2 regions of the Paenibacillus swuensis genome follow, and region 1 is predicted to be linked to the other one. Evidence: predicted binding sites of a transcription regulator. Region 1 holds the regulator's gene; the other holds the start of a gene.
What was found. Region 1 encodes CtsR, which represses protease genes until heat stress. Its sites were predicted from a motif close to ATGGTCAATAAAGGTCAAACA; they were not measured.

Region 1 (9,646 bases):
CCTTCAGGGAGTATCTCAAATTGCCTTGATACAGCGTGATAACATTCCGTCTCTGTGAAATGGATACAACCAGTTTCCCGGTTTGCTTCGCTACCCGCTCCGCGGTACGATGACGAATCCCCGTTTCTATGGAGGAAATGGAGGAATCGGGAATTAACTGTGTGTTGGCGTACAGAATGCGTTTAATATCTTCACTGAGAATAATGGCGCCGTCCATCTTCGCTAGCTCATATAGATAGTTCGGTGAAAAATCGCAGTTGATAGAGAATCCGCCGTCCACGATTTCCTGAACTTCAGGGCTATAACCCACTACGATTAACGCGCCGGTCTTGGCCCGCAATACATTCTCCAGACCGTCGCGGAATGCTGTTCCGGGCGCTACCAGTTGTAACAATTGACTCATAACTAAATCTCTATGCGTGTCTTCCTTCTCTTTCATCCCTGTTGGCCCCCTAACCTAACGCCGCCGCTAGTGCTTCCTTTACTGTATTAACTCCGATAATTTGAATAGTGGTGGGATGTTTCCAACCTTTTAAACTCTTTTCCGGTACAATGACTCGCTTGAATCCTAATTTTTCCGCTTCCTTTACCCGATGCTCTATTCTGGAGACCGCCCGGACTTCACCGGTTAAGCCTATTTCACCGAACACCACGTCGAAAGGTCGGGTCGGTTGATCCTTTAAGGAAGAAGCAATACACACGGCTGCCGCCAAATCCACAGCAGGTTCATCCAATTTCACGCCGCCGGCCACGTTCAGATACACGTCCTGATTCTGCAAGAACATGCCGTTGCGTTTCTCCAATACCGCTATGATTAAAGCCAGACGATTATGATCAATACCTGCGGACATGCGTCTGGGCGTCGGAAAGTTGGTCGGACTAACCAGCGCCTGCAACTCTACGAGCACAGGGCGGGTCCCTTCCATACTGGCAACGACCGTGGAACCGGCGACACCGAGCGGACGCTCGGACAAGAACAGCTCCGACGGATTCGTCACCTCGGTTAATCCCGCTTCCTTCATCTCAAATATACCGATCTCATTCGTGGACCCGAAACGGTTCTTAACCGCGCGAAGCAAACGGTACGTATGATGCCGCTCCCCTTCAAAATAAAGCACGCAGTCCACCATATGCTCCAGCATCCGAGGACCGGCAATCGCGCCTTCCTTGGTGACATGACCTACCAGAACGGTTGCAATGCCTTTACCCTTGGAAATACGCATAAAATGTCCTGTACACTCCCGAACCTGGGCTACACTGCCCGGCGCGGAGGTAACGGAGGGTTGGTATACGGTCTGAATCGAGTCAATAACCAGAAAGTCGGGCTTTACTTGTTCGATCGCTTCTTCAATCTGCTCCAGATTCGTCTCGCAGAGCACGAACAGGTTAGACGACAATGCATTGAGGCGGTCCGCTCTCAAGCGGGTCTGGCTCACAGACTCCTCACCCGATATGTAAAGTACCTTCAGTCCTTTCACAGCGAGGGCATGCGATGTCTGCAAAAGCAGGGTGGATTTCCCGATCCCGGGATCGCCACCGACAAGAATCAGAGAGCCCGGCACGAAGCCTCCGCCGAGAACGCGGTTCAGCTCTCCGATATTGGTGAGTACGCGCGGTTCCTGACTGCTCTTAATATCTATGATCGAAACTGGTTTATCTTTCGTAAAAATTAACGATGATTTCATCCCTTGTGTCTTCACTACGGATTCCGTTTCTTCCACCATGGAATTCCAGGCTTGACACCCCGGACATTTGCCCAACCATTTGGGAGATTCGTAGCCGCATTCCGAACAGAGGAACTTGGTTTTTACTTTTGCCATTAAGTACTCCTTATATCCAAAGCATAATTAAAGTTTACCATTTTGCAGGAAGCGTGGAAAGCCTTTGCACCAAAAGAATCAGAATCGCTCCTTAAAGGAACAAAAAACGCCCGACCCCCCTCTCCCATTGGAAAGAGCAGCCAAGCGCTTCTTGTGCGTGCTTTATTTATTTACGGTTTCCGCCTCATTGGGATGAACGGTTAATGCTCCATTCTCTTCGTCAATGATGAGGTTATCGCCTTTGGAAATTTTGCCCATCAATAACTCTTCGGACAGTCGGTCCTCGATGTGCTTCTGAATCGCTCGACGGAGCGGTCTCGCCCCGAATGCGGGATCGAAGCCCTCCTTCGCCAGGAACGCCAGCGCAGCCGGAGTTAACGTGAAGTCCACTTCCTGCTCTTTCAGACGTTTGCGAAGATCATCGGACATCAGCGATACGATCTTGGAAATATGCGTTTCATCCAGGGAATGGAACACGATAATTTCGTCGATTCGGTTCAGGAACTCGGGACGGAAGCTTTTCTTCAGCTCGCCCATAACTTTATCCTTCATGTTCGAGTAGTCTTTACCCGCATCCACAGCAGCTGTAAAGCCCAGTGTAGAATTACGCTTAATCATTTCGGCGCCGACATTGGACGTCATGATGATTAATGTGTTGCGGAAATCGACGGTGCGTCCTTTGGAGTCGGTCAGACGTCCATCTTCGAGCACCTGCAGAAGAATATTGAACACTTCCGGATGCGCTTTTTCGATTTCATCAAGTAACACTACGGAATACGGCTTGCGACGAACTTTCTCGGTCAATTGACCGCCTTCATCATAACCTACGTATCCCGGAGGCGCGCCTACTAGACGGGAAGTGGAGTGCTTCTCCATGTACTCGGACATATCGATGCGGATGACGGCATTCTCGTCGCCGAACATGGCTTCCGCCAATGCCCGGGCAAGCTCCGTCTTCCCTACTCCCGTAGGACCCAGGAATATGAAGGAGCCCATCGGACGCTTCGGATCCTTCAAGCCTGCGCGCGCGCGGCGAAGCGCTCGGGAAACGGCTTTCACGGCTTCTTCCTGCCCGATGACACGGTCATGAAGAATCGCTTCCATGTTCAGCAGACGCTCCGTCTCTTCTTCCTTCAGCTTGGATACCGGAATTCCTGTCCAGCTGGCCACCACTTGCGCGATATCTTCAGGAGTTACTTCCGAATCCGTGCGGCCTTGCTTCTCTTTCCATTCGTTCTTCGTCGTATCCAGCTCTTCGCGCATCTTCTGTTCCGTATCGCGAAGCGATGCCGCTTTCTCAAACTCCTGCGATTGAACAGCCGCGTCTTTCTCCTTACGGATGTCTTCCAGACGGCTTTCCATTTGCTTCAAATTCGGCGGGATCGTATAAGAATGCAGCCTTACTTTGGAACCTGCTTCATCGATTAAGTCAATGGCTTTATCCGGCAGGAAACGATCCGGGATGTAACGATCCGACAGCTTCACGGCTTGCTCAATGGCCTCATCCGTAATTTTAACACGGTGATGGGCTTCGTAGCGGTCTCTCAAGCCATACAGAATTTGTATCGCTTCTTCAGGAGACGGCTGATCGACCGTAATCGGTTGGAAGCGGCGCTCCAGTGCGGCGTCTTTCTCAATATACTTGCGGTATTCATCCAGCGTGGTCGCCCCGATGCACTGCAATTCGCCCCGAGCCAACGCCGGCTTCAGAATATTGGATGCATCGATTGCGCCTTCCGCGCCGCCGGCACCGATCAAGGTGTGCAGCTCATCAATAAAGAGTATGATGTTTCCGGCTTGACGAATTTCGTCCATAATTTTCTTCAGACGGTCCTCAAACTCGCCTCTGTATTTAGTACCGGCTACGACGGAACCCATATCCAGCGTCATCACGCGCTTGTCACGCAAGGTTTCCGGAATTTCGTTATTGATTATGCGCTGTGCCAATCCTTCAGCGATCGCGGTCTTACCAACACCCGGTTCGCCGATCAGCACCGGATTATTCTTGGTCCGGCGGCTGAGCACTTGAATGACGCGTTCAATTTCTTTGGCGCGTCCGATGACCGGATCGAGGTTGCCTTCCTTCGCGGAAACGGTAAGATCTCGAGCCAAACCGTCCAGCGTCGGCGTATTTACATTCACAGGGTTGCCGTGAGAAGAGGATACCGCTTCACTGCTGCCCAGCAACTGCAATACTTGCTGACGGGCTTTGTTCAGGGAAACCCCCAGGTTATTAAGTACCCGAGCCGCAACGCCTTCTCCTTCGCGGATCAGACCCAGCAGAATATGCTCTGTGCCTACATACGTATGACCCAATTTGCGAGCCTCATCCATCGAAAGCTCGATTACTTTCTTGGCTCTTGGCGTATATGCGATATTGCTAGGTTGCTCCTGGCCTCTGCCGATCAAGGATTCAACTTCATCCTGAATTTTCTCCAGCCCTAATCCCAGCGCAATTAAAGCTTTAGCAGCAATGCCTTCCCCTTCACGAATCAAGCCGAGCAGAATATGCTCTGTTCCGATATTGTTATGTCCCAGGCGAACAGCTTCTTCTTGAGCTAACGCCAGCACCTTTTGCGCACGTTCCGTAAATCTGCCAAACATCATTAAAATACACCTCCATGGATTATAGGTATGCAATTATATGATAGAAAGTCGCTCCCGAATCAATTCGGCTCTGCGTATATCCCGGTCTTCGGCGGAAAGTTTCTCCCCGGACTGCTTCTGCAGGAAACCGGGCTGCGCCATAACCATCAATTCATTCATGATATGCGTAGACACTTGATGGATGATTCCGAGGTCAATACCGAGACGAACATCTGATAAACGCTGTGCCGCTTCCTTGGAATCCATAATACCCGCATGGGACAAAATGCCGTAGGAACGCATGACGCGGTCGATGATCCGGGGCTTCGACTCTATAAGCAATTTCTCGCGTGCCGCTTTCTCATGTTCAATGATTTGGCGGGCTACGCTGTACAAGTTATCTATAATTTCATCTTCAGATTGCCCTAAAGTAATTTGGTTGGAAATTTGAAACAGATTGCCTAATGCTTCGCTGCCTTCGCCGTAAAGTCCTCTAACTGCCAAACCTACCTGCGTAATCGCGGACAAAATACGGTTAATCTGCTGTGTCAGCACCAGCGCCGGCAAATGCATCATAACGGACGCCCGGATCCCCGTGCCGACATTCGTCGGACAGCTTGTAAGGTAACCGCGATTCTCATCAAAAGCGTATTCCAGTTGCGACTCGAATATATCATCGATCTGGCTGGCCAGATCCCATGCTTCTTTAATTTGAAAGCCGGGACAAAGACATTGAATGCGCAGATGATCCTCCTCATTCACCATAATGCTCACAGATTCGTTCTCACTTAAGATGACGGCTCCGTTCCGGGATTCATTCGCTAGGTTCGGCGAAATCAAATGTTTCTCCACAAGCACTCTCTTATCCAGCTCCGATAACTCCGTTAAAGGAATAAAGTCGAAATTGGATATGGTGTTTAACTCTTCATTCTGTAAAGCGCTTGTGATCTGATTCAACACTTCTTCCGACTGTTGATTCGTGGCCAACATCGGAAAGGGCTGCGTCTGCAGGTTACGGGCAATACGCACCCGGCTGGAAATGACTATTTCCGAATCCGGACCATGACCCTTCATCCACTCGCTTAAAGCGTTATCCGTATAACTTCGGTGTTCCATCGAAAATCCCTCCTAAGCCCCGCTTCCTTAGCGGGTTGGCTTCGAAAGTGGCTGTATTCATTCTGCGTATCGTGGAAAGCCCGGCGAATTAATTGCCGGAGAGCTTCTTCTCCAGCTCGCGTATTTCATCTCTGATTTTCGCGGCGCTCTCAAATTCTTCTTGCTCGATCCGGTTTTGAAGCTCACGCTTTAAATTCTCGATCTCGCGCTTGTCTTGAATACGTCCTCCGGAGCGCTTCGGAATCTTGCCGACATGCACCGTATTGCCATGAACTCTTCGGAATAATCCATCCAATCGGGCATTGAAATGCTTGTAGCATTCACTGCAGCCAAAGCGGCCGAGCTTACCGAATTGTGTATAGGTTAAACCGCAGTTGTCACAGCGTGTAACTTGCGGTTTGGCGCCCAGTGCGCTCTGAGCGGAGGGTTCGAAGTCTAACAGCCCCGATAAGAGGTTATGGATCGAGAACCCGTTCGGTGTTCCCGGAATCATTTCACCCTTCTCCCGTGCGCATACCTCACAAATGTGAAATTCCGTCTTCTCTCCGGAAATGATCTTCGTAAAATGCAATGTGGCCGGTCTCTTCCCGCATTCCTGGCAAATCATTCTTCTAGCCTCCTGTCGCTTTCGAGCTGGCGCGAGCACCTCTCATTTACATAGCAGGGATATCAGCATGGCTTTTAACAGATTCGCACGAATCTCATCCCTTACAGGAAGCTTAATCGTAAGCACATCCCTGGAGACAGCCGCGGTCAGCACCCCCGCCTCTTTAGGACTGATATGAGAGCCTTCCCTCAGCTGATAAATAAGTCCTTCCGCCGCGGATTGATCAATATGGGTACCGATGCTTTGCAGAATATGCAGTTGCAGCGCTCCCTGAGCAGGCAATTCAATGCGTTGCAACCGGATATATCCCCCGCCCCCGCGCTTACTCTCCACGACATAGCCTTTCTGCAATGTAAACCTAGTGCTGATGACGTAGTTAATCTGAGAGGGTACACACTGAAACTTCTCCGCAAGCTCGTTACGTTGAATCTCAATAGCTCCTTCGGGACTTTCGAGCAAAATATTCTTCAGATATTGTTCAATAATATCAGAGATATTACGCATCGATTCATCCTCCAGTTGTAGAATAATGGCTGAAAGTCAGAAGGACAAAATCATTGACTGACTTTGACTATCTTTGACTTTGTAAACATTATATACAATATTCACCGATTTGCCAATAGCCTTAAAATAAACCAACCTTGTATGTGTTAGTGTTGGAAGATTACACGGATTTATACCCCTCTGACAAGAATTTAAACAAATAAATAGACATCTCCTCCGCTCAGTCATTGCAGCAGTGAATTAATCCGTATTGAGTAAGTCCGAACATGAGTTTCTGGGATACTTCCTGTACTGATATGGGAGAATTCAATTGTGCATAACTCGTATACATCATTTGTTGGGGATAAAGTATCCTGTGGATATGTGATCAACTATTCTAATTATGCAGTAGATATGGGGTTTAGGCTGTGTACGATGTGTATAAGTCTGGGGATAATGTTGTTGATGGTTTGTTCTGTTTGTTTTAAAGCCGTAAATTATTATTTAGTATGAATATTAATGTGTTGAATTCTTTTAACTAATCCTGGTGTTGCTTAAGCTTCAATTTACACCGAAATGATGTTCTAAAGAACTCTAGATTGCTTTACAGGATGCATATTACTCGACTTTGCTTGCTCCAAGTATCCCGCTAAACTTCGTGTCGATTCGTTAGAGATTTTCCTTTCTGCAAAAGGTCTCCTACACATTGTTACGATTCGTCAGAGAATTCTTAATGGTGCAGATACAAAAAAACCTGATTTGTCTTAGAGACAAATCAGGTTCTTTCTGTTGCTTGGCAACGTCCTACTCTTCCAGGACCCTGCGGTCCAAGTACCATCGGCGCTGAAGGGCTTAACGGTCGTGTTCGAGATGGGTACGCGTGGTTCCCCTTCGCCATTGTTACCAAACTGAGCGTTTTGCTTTAGCAAAACTGAATTCATAGCATGAGCTTAAATCAGGTTTACAACACCGCCAAGTGTTGCAGATCTAAAGTTCAAGAGCATAGCAGACTTGCCGCATGCTACTGAAGCTTTATTCCCTGAAAACTGAATAGGAATGAATGTAAACTACGCGTTAACCTGTTAATTCAGGTATTTTGGATAAGCCCTCGACCGATTAGTATTCGTCAGCTCCATGCATTGCTGCACTTCCACCCCGAACCTATCAACCTCGTCGTCTTCAAGGGGTCTTACTAATTGGGAAATCTCATCTTGAGGGGGGCTTCGCGCTTAGATGCTTTCAGCGCTTATCCCGTCCGTACATAGCTACCCAGCGATGCCTCTGGCGAGACAACTGGTACACCAGCGGTACGTCCATCCCGGTCCTCTCGTACTAAGGACAGCTCCTCTCAAATTTCCTGCGCCCACGACAGATAGGGACCGAACTGTCTCACGACGTTCTGAACCCAGCTCGCGTACCGCTTTAATGGGCGAACAGCCCAACCCTTGGGACCTACTTCAGCCCCAGGATGCGATGAGCCGACATCGAGGTGCCAAACCTCCCCGTCGATGTGGACTCTTGGGGGAGATAAGCCTGTTATCCCCAGGGTAGCTTTTATCCGTTGAGCGATGGCCCTTCCATGCGGTACCACCGGATCACTAAGCCCGACTTTCGTCCCTGCTCGACCTGTATGTCTCGCAGTCAAGCTCCCTTATGCCTTTGCACTCTTCGAATGATTTCCAACCATTCTGAGGGAACCTTGGGGCGCCTCCGTTACTCTTTAGGAGGCGACCGCCCCAGTCAAACTGCCCACCTGACACTGTCCCTCACCCGGTTTCACGGGCGCAGGTTAGAACTCCGATACGATCAGGGTGGTATCCCAACGGCGCCTCCGGCGAAGCTTGCGCTCCGCCTTCTCAGGCTCCCACCTATCCTGTACAGATCGTACCAAAGTCCAATATCAAGCTGCAGTAAAGCTCCATGGGGTCTTTCCGTCTTGTCGCGGGTAACCTGCATCTTCACAGGTATTAAAATTTCACCGGATCTCTCGTTGAGACAGCGCCCAAGTCGTTACGCCATTCGTGCGGGTCAGAATTTACCTGACAAGGAATTTCGCTACCTTAGGACCGTTATAGTTACGGCCGCCGTTTACTGGGGCTTCGGTTCACAGCTTCGGATTGCTCCTAACCGCTCCCCTTAACCTTCCAGCACCGGGCAGGCGTCAGCCCGTATACTTCGCCTTACGGCTTCGCACAGACCTGTGTTTTTGCTAAACAGTCGCTTGGGCCTTTTCACTGCGGCCCCCTCGGGCTATTCACCCTACCGAGGCACCCCTTCTCCCGAAGTTACGGGGTCATTTTGCCGAGTTCCTTAACGAGAGTTCTTCCGCGCGCCTTAGAATACTCTTCTCGCCTACCTGTGTCGGTTTGCGGTACGGGCACCATCACCTGGCTAGAGGCTTTTCTCGGCAGCCAGAGTACATGTTCTTCGCTACTTATATTTCGCTCCCCATCACAGCCCAGCCTTACGATGTGCGGATTTACCTACACATCAGCCTCACTGCTTGGACGGACACTTCCATCAGTCCGCAACGTTCCCCTTCTGCGTCACCCCATTGCTCATAACGGCTTACGGTGGTACAGGAATATCAACCTGTTGTCCTTCGACTACGCCTTTCGGCCTCGCCTTAGGTCCCGACTAACCCTGAGCGGACGAGCCTTCCTCAGGAATCCTTAGGCTTTCGGCGGACAAGATTCTCACTTGTCTTTTCGTTACTTATACCGGCATTCTCACTTGTATGCTGTCCAGCGCTCCTTACGGTACACCTTCAACCCACATACAACGCTCCCCTACCACTGATCTTACGATCAATCCATAGCTTCGGTGGCGTGTTTAGCCCCGTTACATTTTCGGCGCAGAGTCACTCGACCAGTGAGCTATTACGCACTCTTTAAATGGTGGCTGCTTCTAAGCCAACATCCTGGTTGTCTGTGCAACTCCACATCCTTTCCCACTTAACACACACTTGGGGACCTTAGCTGATGGTCTGGGCTGTTTCCCTCTTGACGATGGATCTTAGCACTCACCGTCTGAC
Region 2 (9,646 bases), 100 kb from region 1:
CCGTCATTTCTTAGTGTAACATGATTGGATGTGACAATAAAAGGAACCGGGTTCGTCGTATGCGCCGTAAACGGCTTGCCGTCCGGACCGATGACCATATCCGCGTTGCCGTGATCGGCCGTGATTAGAGCCACGCCGCCTTTAGCCAGCACCGCTTCAACGACTTTGCCTACACATTCGTCGGTAGCTTCCACCGCGCGAATCGTCGGCTCAAGCATACCCGAGTGTCCAACCATATCCGGATTGGCAAAATTCAGAATGATTACATCCTGACGTTCTGCTTCAATCTCGGCTACAGCCGCCGCTGCTACCTGATAGGCGCTCATTTCGGGTTGCAAGTCATACGTGGCAACCTTCGGCGAGTTGATCAGGATGCGTGTTTCGCCCGGGAGCTCAACGTCGCGTCCGCCGCTGAAGAAGAAGGTGACATGCGGGTACTTTTCCGTTTCCGCAATGCGCAGCTGCTTCAGATTGTTCTGCACCAGCACTTCGCCCAGCGTGTTATCCAGGTTCTTCGGTTTGTAGGCTACAAAGCCTTCGACCGATTCGCTGAACAGCGTCAGGCAGACGAAGTACAGGTTAAGCGCCGGCTGCGGTCCGCGGTCAAAGCCGCGGAAATCGGTGTTCGTGAACACCTGCGACAGCTGAATCGCGCGGTCCGGGCGGAAGTTGAAGAAGATCACGGCATCGCCGGATTCAACGAGGCCAACCGGTGTGCCGTCGTTGTTCACAATAACGGTTGGCATTACGAACTCGTCGAATACGGACTTCTCATAGGATTCGAGAATCGCTTCCATCGGGTCTGTGTAAGCCGGGCCTTGTCCGTAGACCATAGCGTTGTATGATTTCTCGGTACGTTCCCAGCGTTTGTCGCGGTCCATCGCGTAGTAACGGCCTTGGACGGTAGCAATCTTGCCTACGCCCACTTCCGCAATTTTCGCTTGCAATTGCTCCATGTAATTTCTTGCGGAGTCCGGAGCTACGTCACGTCCGTCCAGGAACGCATGAATGTACACTTCGTGGAAGTTATGCGCTTTGCAAACCTCCAGCAGGGCGTACAGATGCGCGATGTGGCTGTGAACGCCGCCGTCGGACAGCAGTCCGTACATGTGCAACTTCTTGTTGTTTGTCTTCGCATGATGAATGGCGCCCAGAATCGTTTCATTGTCAAAAAACTCTTTATCCCGAATAGACTTGGAGATTCTCGTCAAATCCTGATATACAATCCGACCTGCGCCGATGTTCAGGTGACCCACTTCGGAGTTACCCATCTGGCCTTCCGGCAAGCCAACCGCTTCGCCGCAAGCGACCAGCGTCGTGTTCGGATAGGTGGCCAGATAGCGGTCATAATTCGGTTTGTTGGCCTGCGCCACCGCATTGCCGACCACATCGTTGCGAAGACCGAAGCCGTCCATAATGATGAGGGCTACGGGTTTAGGTCTGACCATCTTACTTCGCCCCCTCGACGAGTGCGATGTAGGATGCCGGCTCTAGGCTGGCTCCGCCGACAAGCGCACCGTCGATGTCGCTTTGTTGCATGTATTCGCTAACGTTGTTCGGTTTTACGCTGCCGCCGTATTGAATGCGAAGCGCTTCAGCCGTTTGCTCGTTGTATAGGCTTTTCACAACTTCACGGATGTATGCGATGACTTCGTTCGCGTCGTCCGCTGTGGAGGATTTGCCTGTGCCAATTGCCCAGATCGGCTCGTAAGCGATCACGGTTTGAGCCGCTTGCTCCGCGGAAAGGCCTTTCAATGCGCCTTCGGTTTGAACGCGGCACACTTCTTTGGTTTGACCTGCTTCGCGTTCTTCCAGCTTCTCGCCAACGCATACGATCGGCGTGATGCCGTAGTTGAATGCGGCCAGGGTCTTTTTGTTCACAGTCTCATCCGTCTCGGCAAAATACTGTCTGCGCTCGGAATGCCCCAGAATGACGTAATGTACGCCAAGATCTTTCAGCATAACGCCGCTGATTTCGCCTGTGAATGCGCCGTTTTCTTCCCAGTGCATGTTTTGTGCGCCGACTTTGATCTCGGTGCCTTTCACAGCTTCCACTAAGGCCGGCAGGTTGGTGTAAGGCGCGCATAGCACGCTTTCTACGCCTGAGACTTCAGCTTTGCCTTTAACTTCGTTAACAAATGCAACGGATTCGGCAATGGTTTTGAACATTTTCCAGTTGCCTGCGATGATGGGTTTACGCAATAGTTACACTTCCTTTATCATTATTTCCCTTTAAGAGCCTAAGGCCTCTTTGCTCCGCTTCGCTCGCAGTGTTGGTATCTGGCTCCACCGCTGTTAATCTCGTTTTCTCTTTATTAGGTTTAAGCGGTGAGAAAACGATCTTAAAGGCGGTCCGTAAACTCTCCGCTCAGATACCAACACCTAAAGCTACGGTCGCAAAGAAAAACCTTAAACCCTTAAAAAGAATGATTCTCAAGCAAGTTCCACAGGTAATGTGGACGGCAGCCTGATGCATGCTGCCTGAGTGAATAGTGTGTTTGAGCGTTGCCACCTAAGAGCAAGTAGCGAAACACTACTTAATGTGGCCATATCCCGAGTACTCGCTCGAATAAGTAGTAAATCGCTGCTTATTTAAGCCAAAATTGGTTACTTTCCCCGGTGCTACTTAGGATTAAATAGCGAAACACTACCTAATGTGCTCAGATCACGCATACTCGCTCGAATAAGTAGCAAATCGCTACTAATTAGAGCCGGATCGGTTACTTTCCCCGGTGCCACCTTGAAATTAATAGCGAAACACTACCTAATGTGATCAGATCGCGCGTACTCGCTCGAATAAGTAGCAAATAGCTACTAATTTGAGCCGGATTGGTTACTTTCCGCGGTGCAACCTTGAATTAAATAGCAAAACACTACCTAAGGTGCTCAAATCGCGCGTCCTCGCTCGAACAAGTAGCAAACCGCTACTTATTCTCACAAGTAAGGTTACTTTCCCCGGTACCGCCTCAGCAATAGTAGCGATATCGCACCAAATGAGTTTCAGGGAGCAACAGCATGCTCGTTTAGTAGCGGATTCGCTACTAATCGGTAAGTCTGGTTGGCTTCTGCGGTGAATATCCGCCATTTAGTAGCGAATTCGCTGCAAATGGTGACTCACTCCCGCGAAGCCAGACGAATAGTAGCGATATCGCTACTATTCACCCTGGACCATGCCCCTCCTACTTATCGTTCAAAGCGACAACGCCCGGCAAGGCTTTGCCTTCCATGAACTCCAGAGAAGCGCCGCCGCCTGTGGACATGTGGTCCATTTTGTCAGCGAGGTGGAACTTCTCAGCTGCTGCCGCAGAGTCTCCGCCGCCGATGACGGTGTAAGCGGATGTTTCCGCGCAAGCTAGAGCTACCGCGCGTGTACCGTGGGAGAACGGCTCGATTTCGAACACGCCCATCGGTCCGTTCCATACGACCAGCTTGGATTCCTTAATTACCTGAGCATAACGCTCGCGAGTCTCAGGCCCGATGTCGATGCCTTCCCAGTCCGCCGGAATCGCGTCCACGCCAACGATTTGGGTGTTGGCTGTTGGAGAGAAATCGTCCGTAACGACGATATCCGTCGGCAACAAGAAGTTTACGCCCTTGGCTTTCGCTTTCTCGATAAAGCTCAGCGCCAGATCCAGTTTCTCGTTATCCAACAGGGATTTTCCGATTTCATGGCCTTGCGCCTTCAGGAAGGTATAAGACAATCCGCCGCCGATGATGATGTTGTCCGCCAGATTGATCAAATTCTCAATTACCGCGATTTTGTCTTTCACTTTAGCTCCGCCGACGATGGCTGTGAACGGACGATCCGGGTTCGACAACGCTTTACCCAACACTTCGAGCTCTTTCTCCATCAGCAATCCGGAAACCGCCGGAATATACTCGGCAATACCTGCTGTGGAAGCATGAGCACGATGAGCCGCGCCGAACGCGTCGTTTACGAACAGATCCGCAAGCGCCGCGAATTGCTTCGCCAATTCCGGATCATTCTTCTCTTCGCCCGCATAGAAACGTACATTCTCCAGCAATAGCACGTCGCCGTTACCCAGCTTGGCCACCGCGGCTTCTACCGCTTCGCCAACCGCTTCGTCAGCCTTAGCTACCGGCTTACCCAATAGCTCGGACAAACGCTCCGCAGCTTTGTTCAAGCGCAGCTCTTCAACAACTTCGCCTTTAGGGCGTCCCATATGGCTCGCCAGAATAACCTTGGCTCCGCCTTCAATCAGAAACTTAATGGTCGGCAATGTTTCACGAATACGCGTGTCATCCGTAATCTGGCCATTCTCCATCGGAACGTTGAAATCCACGCGAACGAACACCTTTTTGCCGTTAACTTCTACATCACGAACACTCTTCTTATTCATTATCTAGCTTCCTCCTTCAGATCCGTAACCGTATGAATGAACTAGGGAAAGAGGAGAACGTGAATTCTCCTCTTCATAGTTGAAACTGATATGAAATTACAGACCTTTTTTCGCGATGAAATCACAAAGGTCAACAACACGGGAGGAGTAGCCCCACTCGTTATCGTACCAAGAAACGACTTTCACCATGTTGTCGCCGACAACCATAGTGGACAGTGCGTCAATGGTGGAAGAAGCCGGGTCGCCATTGTAGTCGCTGGATACAAGCGGCTCATCGGAGTAGTTCAGGATGCCTTTAAGAGGGCCGTTAGCCGCTTCTTTCAAAGCGCCGTTAATGTCTTCTACCGTTACGTTTTTGTTAAGCTCAACAACCAGATCCGTTACGGATACGTTAGGTGTAGGAACACGCATAGCCATACCGTTCAACTTACCTTTCAACTCAGGAAGCACCAGGGATACAGCTTTAGCAGCGCCTGTAGTGGAAGGGATGATGTTCTCAGCAGCAGCACGCGCGCGACGAGCGTCTTTGTGCGGAAGGTCAAGAACGGATTGATCGTTTGTGTAAGAGTGAATTGTAGTCATCATGCCTTTAACGATACCGAACTTGTCGTTCAATACTTTCGCGAAAGGAGCAAGACAGTTTGTTGTGCAAGATGCGTTGGAGATGATCGTGTGGGAAGCCGCATCGTATTTATCTTCGTTAACACCCATAACAATTGTGATATCCTCATCTGTTGCAGGTGCGGAAATGATAACTTTCTTCGCTCCGCCTTTCAAGTGAAGGGACGCTTTCTCTTTAGCTGTGAAAATACCTGTGGATTCAACAACGATTTCAACGCCGTACTCAGCCCATGGCAGGTTCTCAGGGTTACGCTCAGCAAATACTTTGATTTCTTTGCCGTTTACAATGATCGCGCCCTCAGCCGGTTCAACTACAGCATCCAATCTGCCGTGAGTTGTGTCGTATTTCAGAAGGTGTGCAAGCATCTTCACGTCTGTAAGGTCATTGACCGCTACCACTTCTACCTCAGGGTTGTTCAATGCTGCGCGAAACACGTTTCTGCCAATACGTCCAAAACCATTAATACCTACTTTAACCATTGTTGTTTTCCTCCTAAAATATAATTCATTTATATTTCAAGACAGGCGGTAAAGCCCGTCATGATTAACTAACTCTGTACCCTTCAGGGCAAATCTTTAACCATCGCTAACGCGGCGCCCTCATCGGTGATGAGCACATCCTGATGACCAAAACGCAGAACGGAAAGAATCGCCTCCGCTTTACTGGTCCCCCCGGCTACGGCAATCACGAGCTCCATGCTCTGAATGTCTTCCAGCCTGAGTCCAAGCATTCGCGTCTTATGTACAACCTTACCTTCTCTGTCAAAATAGTATCCGAACGCCTCAGCCAAAGCGCCTTCCGCTTGCAACTCTCGCACCGTTTCCGCGCCGACACGGCGCCTTCGGGCCATTGACATAGCATCCCCGATTCCGTGAATTACGATACGGGCTTTGCGGATGTGTTGCACGATGTCTTGAATGTTAGGTTCAAGCATCAGGGATTGATAAGCTTCTTCGCTGATATTATCGGGTACATGCAAGAGTCGGTAACCTGCACCAGTCTTCTTCGCCATCATGGAAGCAATCGTGTTGGCTTGAAACTCCATGCTCTCACCCAGTCCGCCGCGCGCGGGCACAAACCAGGTTCCCTTCCAACCGGACGTTTGTCCCAGTTGATTCGCCGCTTCCGCCAGGGTGGACCCGCCGGTCACGCCGATGACATCGTTGGGCTTTACATGCTTGCGAAGCATTTGCCCTACCGCTTGCCCCAACTGCCGCTTCACATGCGGCGAAACGTCGGCGTCACCGGGCACGATGATCACTTGCTTAATGTTGAAAGCCTGGCGAATACGCTCTTCGAGGTCCGTTAGCCCGAACAATTCGGTGACTAAGGAATCCATCTCTTGGACCAACTGTTCACCCGAATCCGTTATACGAATTCCCACTTTATCAATTTCCACGAGTCCCTGTTCGTTAAGGAAATCCACTTCAGCTCTCAGGACACGTTCCGTCATCCCCAAGGCGCTGGCGAGCGTCCTTCTGCCAACAGATCCTGTCAGCATGACGTAGTGAAGAATGCGATACCTCTTGCGAAAGACTTCGATCATGTCGGGCAGAAGCTGTTTTTGAATATTTAAAAGTGTTCTCAAATCGGCTTCGTCACTCCTGCCTCCCGCATCGTTACAATTACGGGTTGGACTCATTACGTCCCACATCATCAATTTAAGTCCCACATTCATCATACTCAATTCGGTGCTTTAATGCAAGTTGACAAACTAAAAATAGGCGGTAATTTAAGCCATTATTTTCATAGAGATAATGGCTTGCTTTTTGATCGGCTGTATTATATAATTTTCATTACTGTGCAGATGCGCCCGTGGTCCAATGGATATGACGCAGCCCTCCGAAGGCTGAGATCGAGGTTCGATTCCTCGCGGGCGCGCCATTATATTTTCACACCACATACAGTAACTAACGACAACTTCCTTATGCAGACTTCATCATTCTCTGCGAGGGAAGCTTTTTTTATACCCTAGTTTGACTTTCCTTGACCTTCGGATTCGATTTAGGTATGATAGGGTTATAATTAGGGGATTGGGATATACTTACTAATTAGCTTGCGATACTGGGGTGTGGATTCGTCTGCATTCGGTAGTTAATCGCATAACCAAATTCATTTATCAGGAGGAATCGTCCATGAGTTTCATTCCTATGGTCGTCGAACAAAGCAATCGGGGAGAACGCGCTTATGATATCTACTCCCGTCTGTTGAAAGATCGCATCATCTTCCTGGGCACCGGCGTAAACGACGTTGTAGCCAATTCGATCATCGCCCAACTGCTGTTCCTTGCAGCGGAAGATCCGGAGAAAGACATTAGCTTATACATTAACAGCCCTGGCGGATCCATTACTGCCGGTATGGCCATCTACGATACGATGCAATTCATCAAGCCCGATGTTTCCACAATCTGTGTGGGTATGGCGGCGTCCATGGGCGCATTCCTGCTGAACGCAGGTGCTAAAGGCAAGCGCTTGGCGCTTCCGAACAGCGAAGTGATGATTCACCAACCGCTTGGCGGAGCTGAAGGTCAAGCCAGCGACATCGAGATTCGCGCCAGACGCATTCTGAAGATGCGCGATAAGCTGAATCACATTCTTGCTGAGCGTACCGGCCAACCGCTGGAGCGCATCGAGAAAGATACTGATCGCGACTACTTCATGTCCGCTGCGGAAGCGGCTGACTACGGTTTGATCGACAAGGTTATCGAGCGCGTATAAACGCTGAAAGCCCGACTCATCTTCGGATGAGTCGGGCTTTTTTCATCTCAGGTGAAATTGACAGGAAACAACATACTGCGTCGATTCCCCGGGAAATATGTCAAACTTACTGCTTCACAGCTTCCGTTCCCTCGCTGTCGAACACTGTTGCGTCCAGATTCGAAACCTGCTCCGTCAGGGCCGTGTTCAACTCATCAATATTCTCCGCTGTTGCGCGGTGCTGATCGTTCGCGATGGAATCGATGATGAACTCGTTCACCTTTTGGGAATGGTGGGAAATGTCCTTGTACACATTCAGGTCGAACGTAATCGACTTCACTGCCTGGAAATCATACACCTTCGCATTCGGCAGCGCCGTCAGCTTCTCCACCATATATTTGCGCATATAATCGGTATTTTCATAGCGTTTCTTGTTCAGGCTGTACCACACCTCTTGGCGAAGCACGGAGTACGGCGGATAGTAGAACGAGAACTCTATCTCCGGATGAGCGCGCACCAGCTCCAGAATATTCTTCTCGAACGTGCTCCGGACGCTTTCCAGATCATCCTCGTTCTTACCGAAACCGACCTCCATCGCCTTGGCCGCTTCGTAGTTCTTCAACACTTGATCCGCATCATACTTGGCATAAGCGTGCCAATTGTTCAGCATATCGAGATTTTTCGCTTTCCGATCCCCGGACACCATGCCCTTCCCAATCTTAATCATTTCCTTTACGGTAGTCAGGTTGAATAAGTATTTAGCGTCATTAAACGGATTCTCATCATAGAAAAAGCTCGGGAAGCCGCCTTGATCATCCCTCACATTATCCGCCCCGCCCCGCAGAGAGAAATAATCCAATCCCCAGATGACCTTCTCCACTTTACCGGTGCGAATGGCCACGTTGGCGATCAGATTATGCTCTTTGGAGGTGGAGCCTTCCATGGAAAGCTTCATCGTCTTTCCGCCTAACGCTTTATCCACATAAGACGGCACGAAATTCTGCGTCATGGAGCTGCCGACAATTATCGTGTCATAGTCATAGTTTCGGGCCAGACCCGGATTCTGGAATCGCTCCTCCATCGAAAACAGCGGTTCATACCATGTCGCTTTCCGATAGAATTGGAACGGATCGAAGATGAATGTAAATGTCATGATCAACCCTGCGAACAAGACAGAGAACGCAAGGAAGCCTAGCAAGAACGTTCTGGATTTCATGTCAGGTTACCTCGGATTCTAAAGTTTAAAAGTTGAAGTACAGGAATTCGCTGATCTGGTTAAAGTTCAACAGGGAATAGACGAACAAGGCCGCCAGCATGATCGCGGTCACCCATCTCGGCTTCATCTCAGCACGCAGCTCATTGGTATTCTTCAGGGCGAAGCACACCAGCAAGAACGCAGCAATCCCTAATAGCTTCAGCGGTGAAACTGCGACGAATTCCACTCCGTACGACTTTAAGGAACCCAGGTTAAGTCTGGTGGCGAAGAAACTCGGGAGATCCATCCCGTGCAATCCGAACATGCCTTTTAATACATGGAATGCCTGTGTCATATTCTCCGCGCGGAAAAACACCCACGTAATGTTAATGAAGTTAAATGTAATGAACCATGCGACAAACTTCGGCATCTTCAAACCGAGCTTACCCCACAGACGGTGAATCACTTGCCCGACGCCATGCATAACGCCCCATACGATGAATGTCCACCCGGCACCGTGCCATATCCCCCCGATAATGAACGTCGCGGCCAAATTGAAGTAAGTACGGAATACCCCTTTGCGGTTACCGCCGAGAGGAATGTAGATATAATCCCGCAGAAAACGGCTCAATGTCATATGCCATCTGCGCCAGAAATCTTGGATGCTCAGCGCCTTGTAAGGGGAGTCAAAGTTAATCGGCAATACCACGTTGAACAGCAAGGCAATACCGATCGCCATATCCGAATATCCGCTAAAATCAAAATAAAGCTG

Region 2: the regulator CtsR is predicted to act here: its motif matches at 6,957-6,977, upstream of clpP (ATP-dependent Clp endopeptidase proteolytic subunit ClpP).

What each region holds. Positions count from the first base shown of each region.
Region 1 covers NZ_CP011388.1:2,566,236-2,575,881, reverse strand. The annotation lists gene disA (DNA integrity scanning diadenylate cyclase DisA) at 1-439, opposite strand, end outside; gene radA (DNA repair protein RadA) at 453-1,820, opposite strand; gene clpC (ATP-dependent protease ATP-binding subunit ClpC) at 1,983-4,427, opposite strand; gene SY83_RS11230 (protein-arginine kinase McsB) at 4,461-5,522, opposite strand; gene SY83_RS11225 (protein-arginine kinase activator protein McsA) at 5,611-6,129, opposite strand; gene SY83_RS11220 (CtsR family transcriptional regulator) at 6,172-6,633, opposite strand; rRNA gene rrf (5S ribosomal RNA) at 7,404-7,520, opposite strand; rRNA gene SY83_RS11210 (23S ribosomal RNA) at 7,709-9,646, opposite strand, start outside.
Region 2 covers NZ_CP011388.1:2,669,598-2,679,243, reverse strand. The annotation lists gene gpmI (2,3-bisphosphoglycerate-independent phosphoglycerate mutase) at 1-1,448, opposite strand, end outside; gene tpiA (triose-phosphate isomerase) at 1,450-2,202, opposite strand; gene SY83_RS11845 (phosphoglycerate kinase) at 3,180-4,361, opposite strand; gene gap (type I glyceraldehyde-3-phosphate dehydrogenase) at 4,458-5,462, opposite strand; gene SY83_RS11835 (sugar-binding transcriptional regulator) at 5,546-6,571, opposite strand; tRNA gene SY83_RS11830 (tRNA-Arg) at 6,793-6,867, shown strand; gene clpP (ATP-dependent Clp endopeptidase proteolytic subunit ClpP) at 7,119-7,700, shown strand; gene SY83_RS11820 (hypothetical protein) at 7,807-8,895, opposite strand; gene SY83_RS11815 (MBOAT family O-acyltransferase) at 8,921-9,646, opposite strand, start outside.